DNA from 3 places in the Nonomuraea sp. NPDC005650 genome. Region 2 is predicted to be linked to each of the others. Evidence: predicted binding sites of a transcription regulator. Region 2 holds the regulator's gene; each other region holds the start of a gene.
What was found. The regulator HrcA, encoded in region 2, represses chaperone genes, less so after heat shock. The targets are predictions, from matches to a motif close to TTGGCACTCTCNNNNNGAGAGTGCCAA.

Region 1 (2,197 bases), on a different contig from region 2:
GCCTCTGGGTACGGTCCCCGGCGCATCGGGCGGCTGGCCGGCCGTCTCCGAAGGCCCCACGTTGCCCTGCCCCGGCCGCTGGGCCCAGAACCGGCTCCGCCCCGACTCCCCGTCGGCCCGCGCACCACCCTGCCGATCGTCGGCCGCGTCGGCCGCGCCCTGCTCGGGTGCGCCGGACGTAGGTCCGTGGCTGGGCACGTGCCCATGGCCGGGTGCGTGTGCACGGTCCGGCGGGAGGGCGCTGGGCGGCGTGTCCACGGCCGCCGTCCCGGGCGCCGGGTTCGCGGCCACCCCGGGCGCCGGTTCCAGGGCCGCGGCAGTCTCCAGCATGCGGTCCGTGGCGCCCGCCAGGGCCGTCTGGATCTCGGCGATCGAGCGCCCGGCCGCCTGCAGCCGTTTCACGGCCACGAGTTGCAGCAGGTGCCGCCGGCCGTACTGGGCGATGCGGCCGCGCCTGGTCAGCGGCGGGTCCACCAGCCCGATCGTCGTATACCACCTGATCAGCCGCTCGCCGGGCACATCGCGGACCCGGCCGTTGACGAGCGGCGCGCCGTCCGGGCTCGCGCGCAGCGCCAGCGCCGCGCGCTCGGCCAGTTCGCCGATGGTCCAGGTGTCGCTCATACCTCCACAATGACACTGTCATTATTACACTGTCAACGAGACGGAAGAATGACCGCCGCCATGTCGTTCTAAATAGGGAAAAGTCCGACCGACGGGGAGGAACAGGACATGGCCATGATCACTGGCCCACTCTCGGGTGACGCCAAGAACACCGTCGCGCAAGCCCTGCAGGGCGCCCTGGTCGATCTGATCGACCTCTCGCTGGTCGCCAAGCAGGCGCACTGGAACCTGGTCGGCCCGCACTTCCGCCCGATCCACCTCCAGCTCGACGAACTCACCGATCTCGCCCGGACCCACATGGACGCCATCGCCGAGCGCGCCGTCGCCATCGGGGTCAACCCCGACGGACGTTCGGCCACGGTCGCCAAGTCCACGAAGCTTCAGCAGCCGGAGTCCGGCTGGATCGAGGACGGCAAGGTCGTGGCGACGATCACCGACGTGCTGCAGGGCATCAGCAAGCGGATGCACGAACGCGTCCGGACGACCGACGAGCCCGACCCGGTCACCCAGGACCTGCTCATCGCGGTAGCGCAGGACATCGACAAGCAGCACTGGATGTTCCAGGCCCAGGGCTGACCCGCCGGCGAGCCCGGGAGCCCGCACGGACGGGAGCCCGGGCTTTGGCATGTCGTGAGGGAGACTCGGGCCCGGCCGGAGAAGTGCAGGTCAGCGGCTCGCGGGCGTGAGTTAGCCGGATGATCGCGCAGTGGGAGTCCGGGGTTTGCGCAGAGTTTGATGTCGCGAGTCCCTGCCATTCATGTCGGTGCGGTCGACTAGCGTGGCACCTAGAGGGAGGCCCCACGATGTCCCACAAGACTCTTCTCCGCACGGGCCCGCTCTTGCCGGGCGGCATCAGCCCGTACGGACCGCTCGGCCTGGCGGGCGCCGACGGTCTCGCGCTGCCCTCGGGCTTCACCGGCAGGGTAGTGGCCCGCTCGGGTCACAAGGTCGCCGGGCTGACCTGGCACGCGGCCCCCGACGGCGGCGCCTGCTTCCCCGACGGCGCCGGCTGGATCTACGTGTCCAACTCCGAGCTGCCCCTGCTCGGCGGCGCGTCGGCGCTGCGCTTCCGCGCCGACGGCACCGTCGGCGACGCGTACCGCATCCTGTCCGGCACCGACCTCAACTGCGCGGGCGGCGCCACGCCGTGGCACACCTGGCTGTCGTGCGAGCTGGGCCACCGCGGCCGCGTGTTCGAGTGCGACCCGTACGGCGCCCGTGCCGCCCGGCCCCGCCTGGCCATGGGCCGCTTCAAGCACGAGGCCGCCGCCTGCGACCCCGAGCGGCACGTCGTCTACATGACCGAGGACGAGCCCGACGGCTGCTTCTACCGGTTCAGGCCGGGCGACTGGGGCGACCTGACGGAGGGCACGCTGGAGGTGCTGTGCTCCTCGGGTCACTGGCAGGCGGTGCCCTCGCCGGCGGCCCTGCTCACGGAGGCCCGCCACCAGGTCGAGGACGCCCGCCACTTCGACGGCGGCGACGGCTGCCACTACGCGGGCGGGGTGTGCTACTTCACGACCAAGGGCGACACGGCCCTGTGGGCCTACGACGCGCAGACCTCCACACTCGACCG
Region 2 (2,197 bases):
TCGCGGTTTGATGGCTTTCGAGTCGATTCGTGCGGGGAATTGGGGTTGTTGGCCGTACTGTCCGTACTGAGGAGGTGGGCCGTATTGGGGCGGAGGCCCGTACTGCGGCGGCGGACCGTACTGCGGCGGTTGCCCATAGCCGGGCGGAGGACCGTAGCCGGGCTGGGACCCGGGCTGAGGGCCGTAGCCAGGCTGCGAGCCGGGCGCAGGCCCGTGACCCGGCCCATAACCCGGCGCGTTACCGGGCCCGTTACCCGGCTGGGACCCGGGTTGGGGGCCGGGTTGCGAGCCGGGTTGGGGCCCGTACGGCGGAGGCGGGGAGTTGTCGCTCATGTCGGCAAGTCTGGTACTTGCCGCTTGTAAGAAGCTAGGAGCCTGGTTGCGACCTTGTGTTATCGCACCTTGTGGGCGAGAGCCGTACACTTGGCACTCAGGAACTCAGAGTGCTAGATGGTTGCGTTCCTAAGATGTCAGAGGCAGGAGGTGAGCACGTGCTCGACGATCGGAAACTGGCGGTGCTCCGCGCCATTGTCGAAGACTACGTGTCCACCAACGAACCGGTGGGCTCCAAAGCGCTCGCCGAGCGCCACAACCTGAAGGTCTCCCCGGCGACGGTCAGGAACGACATGGCCGCACTGGAGGAGGAGGGCTACATCACCCAGCCGCACACCAGCGCGGGCCGCGTGCCGACCGACAAGGGCTATCGCCTCTTCGTCGATCGGCTCTCGCAGGTCAAGCCCCTGTCGGGGGCCGAGCGCAGGGCCATCGAGACCTTCCTGGCCGGCGCGGTCGACCTCGACGACGTGGTCACCCGCACGGTCCGGCTGCTCGCGCAGCTGACCAGGCAGGTGGCGGTCGTGCAGTACCCGACGCTGACGCGTTCGACGGTCCGGCACGTCGAGCTGGTGCCGCTGAACGACCGGCGGGTCATGCTCGTGCTGATCACCAACACCGGCCGCGTCGAGCAGCGCGTCATCGAGCTGCCCGAGGTGGTGGAGGACACCCGCATCGCCCACCTGCGCGCGGTCCTCAACGCCTGCCTCGACGGCTGCGGCCTGAGCAACGTGCCCGAGCTGGTCGCCGACCTGCCCGAGCGGCTCCCTCTCGAAGACCGGCCCGTCGTGGCGACGATCCTTTCTGTGCTGCTCGAGACACTGGTCGAGCGGCACGACGAGAAGATCGTGTTCGCCGGCGCGGCCAACCTCGCGGGCGCCGACTTCTCGATCGGCCTGCGCGACGTGCTGGAGGCCCTGGAGGAGCAGGTCGTCCTCATGAGGCTGCTCGGCGAGACATCCGCAGACACACCGTCCGCGCTCACCGTGCGCATCGGCTCCGAAAACCCCTATCTGCGTGGGACATCCGTGGTCGCGACCGGATACGGTTCAGGCGACAACCAACTGGCCCGGCTCGGGGTGTTGGGGCCCACAAGGATGGACTACCCAGTGACGATGGGCGCCGTACGCGCGGTGGCACGCTACGTCAGCCAGATCCTGGCTGCATCATAAGAGGTCGATAAGTGGCAAACAGCGACTATTACGCCACCCTCGGGGTGCGCCGTGACGCCAGTCAGGACGAGATCAAGAAGGCCTACCGCCGACTTGCCCGCGAGCTGCACCCCGACGTGAACCCCGATCCTGAGACCCAGGAGCGGTTCAAGGAGATCACGCAGGCCTACGAGGTGCTGTCCGACCCGAACAAGCGCCAGATGTACGACCTGGGTGGCGACCCCTTCGGCGGCGCCGGGGCAGGCGCGGGCGCCGGCGGCTTCGGAGCGGGCTTCCCCTTCAGCGACATCATGGACGCCTTCTTCGGCACCGCGGCCGGCGCCAGGGGGCCGCGCTCGCGTGCCCGCAGGGGACGCAACGCCACCATCCGGGTCGAGCTCGACCTGCGCGAGACGGCGTTCGGCACCACGCGCGAGCTGGTCGTCGACACGGCCGTGCTCTGCGAGGTCTGCCACGGGGCCGGGGCGGCGTCGGGCACGCACCCCGACACCTGTGACATGTGCAACGGGCGCGGCGAGATCTCCCAGGTCACCCGCTCGTTCCTGGGCCAGGTCATGACCTCGCGGCCGTGCCCGCAGTGCGGCGGCTTCGGCACCATCATCCGCCACCCCTGCCAGGAGTGCTCCGGCGACGGCCGGGTGCGCACCCGCCGTACGATCAAGGTCCGCATCCCCGCGGGCGTCGAGGATGGC
Region 3 (2,197 bases), on a different contig from region 2:
GCCTCAAGACGCTCGACGCGATCAGCGACGACGCCCAGCCCACGGCCGTGATCCGGCCCTCCCTCGACGCGTTCCGCGCGGCTGTCTGACAACCAGGAAAGGCAAGTTAAACCATGAGCGTTTCGGTGCGGATTCCCACCATTCTGCGCACCTACACCGGGGGCAACGCCGAAGTCAGTGGCGAGGGCGCGACTCTTCGTGACGTCCTCACCAAGCTCGACTCTGACTACCCGGGGATCGGCGCGAGAATTCTGGATGAATCGGGCAAGATTCGTCGTTTTGTCAACGTTTACGTTGGGGAAGAGGATGTCCGTTTCGCCGAAGGGCTGGACACTCCGGCACCTGAGGGCACTCAGATCTCAATCATCCCGGCGGTAGCCGGCGGCTGAGTGCCATAGATCACACCTGAGAAGGCGCCCCTAGTGGGCGCCTTCTCCATTTCCAGGCCAAATGAAACGTTGAACCGCCTTCGATGCGAAGAAATGCGTCGTTTGCAGATTGACTCTGTTGCCAAACCCCGTGCCACAGGTATGGTCGAGGGCGATCGTCTGGCTGATTTTCCGTTAAGTCGGGCGATAACGGGTCTCGCGGAGGAATGGGTGAGATCTGAAAGTCCAGTAAGAGGAGTCGGAAGTGGCGCAGGGCACCGTCAAGTGGTTCAACGCGGACAAGGGCTACGGCTTCATCGCGGTAGACGGTGGTAAGGATGTATTCGTCCATTACTCAGCGATCATGATGGACGGGTACCGATCTCTCGAACAGGGGCAGCGCGTCGAGTTCGAGATCACGCAGGGCCAGAAGGGGCCTCAAGCGGAGTCCGTCCGCGCGGTCTGATACACCCCCCTGGTATGCACCGGCGGGGATCGCACGGCAACGCAGTCCGGGCGAACCCGCAACCTTTCTCTCGTCGACTCGATCACGGCGAGCCGCGTTGAGGCGGCTCGCCGTGGGTACGGATCCCGCTACCTGCGGTGGCCTGGACGCGGCTCGTCGCAGGTACGGGGTCCCGCCGACGACGACGGACAGCCGGGGCACGGCCCGCCAAGCAGGCCGATCCGGGGAGGAAAGCCCCGGTAGGAGGCTTCTCGCTTGCACTCGGCAGGGTAGAGTGCTAAACAGTTCGTTGGCACTCTGTGCAGCAGAGTGCCAACATTCGGATCGGGACGATGGGGTCTGCCGCAGGAGATGCTGACCCATGCCGTCGCGGGCGTCGGCTCGGTCCACGACAAGCCACCCTGCATCTGGGAGGTCTAGCCTTATGGCAGCCAAGATGATCGCGTTTGACGAGGACGCCCGGCGCGGTCTCGAGCGCGGTATGAACCAGCTCGCCGACGCCGTCAAGGTGACCTTGGGGCCCAAGGGCCGTAACGTCGTGCTGGAGAAGAAGTGGGGCGCCCCCACGATCACCAACGACGGTGTCTCCATCGCCAAGGAGATCGAGCTCGAGGACCCGTGGGAGAAGATCGGCGCCGAGCTGGTCAAGGAAGTCGCCAAGAAGACGGACGACGTCGCGGGCGACGGCACCACGACCGCCACCGTGCTCGCCCAGGCGCTGGTGCGTGAGGGTCTGCGCAACGTCGCCGCCGGCGCCAACCCGATGGCCCTGAAGAAGGGCATCGAGGCCGCCGTCGAGCGCGTCAGCGAGGAGCTCTCCAAGCTGGCCAAGGACGTGGAGACCAAGGAGCAGATCGCTTCCACGGCCTCCATCTCCGCCGCCGACCCCGAGATCGGCTCGCTCATCGCCGAGGCGATGGACAAGGTCGGCAAGGAAGGCGTCATCACCGTCGAGGAGAGCAACACCTTCGGCCTCGAGCTTGAGCTCACCGAGGGCATGCGCTTCGACAAGGGCATGACGTCGATGTACTTCGTCACCGACTCGGACCGCATGGAGGCCGTGCTCGAGGACCCGTACATCCTGATCGTCAACAGCAAGGTCTCCGCCAACAAGGACCTGCTGCCGCTGCTCGACAAGGTCGTTCAGTCCGGCAAGCCGCTGCTGATCATCGCCGAGGACATCGAGGGCGAGGCCCTGGCGACCCTGGTCGTCAACAAGATCCGCGGCCTGTTCCGCTCCGTGGCCGTCAAGGCCCCGGGCTTCGGCGACCGCCGCAAGGCCATGCTCAACGACATCGCCATCCTGACCGGTGGCCAGGTCGTGGCCGAGGAGGTCGGTCTCAAGCTCGAGAACGCCACCCTC

Region 1: a site for HrcA is predicted at 631-657, ahead of ABZS69_RS02700 (DNA starvation/stationary phase protection protein). Genes of this name have one in related genera too.
Region 3: a site for HrcA is predicted at 1,124-1,150, ahead of groL (chaperonin GroEL). Genes of this name have one in related genera too.

Annotation. Positions count from the first base shown of each region.
Region 1 covers NZ_JBEXCR010000001.1:587,568-589,764, reverse strand. Annotated here, with positions in the region: gene ABZS69_RS02705 (MerR family transcriptional regulator) at 1-621, opposite strand, end outside; gene ABZS69_RS02700 (DNA starvation/stationary phase protection protein) at 730-1,197, shown strand; gene ABZS69_RS02695 (alkaline phosphatase PhoX) at 1,425-2,197, shown strand, end outside.
Region 2 covers NZ_JBEXCR010000009.1:143,502-145,698, forward strand. Annotated here, with positions in the region: gene hrcA (heat-inducible transcriptional repressor HrcA) at 492-1,505, shown strand; gene dnaJ (molecular chaperone DnaJ) at 1,517-2,197, shown strand, end outside.
Region 3 covers NZ_JBEXCR010000015.1:31,446-33,642, forward strand. Annotated here, with positions in the region: gene thrC (threonine synthase) at 1-89, shown strand, start outside; gene ABZS69_RS25675 (MoaD/ThiS family protein) at 114-389, shown strand; gene ABZS69_RS25680 (cold-shock protein) at 634-834, shown strand; gene groL (chaperonin GroEL) at 1,259-2,197, shown strand, end outside.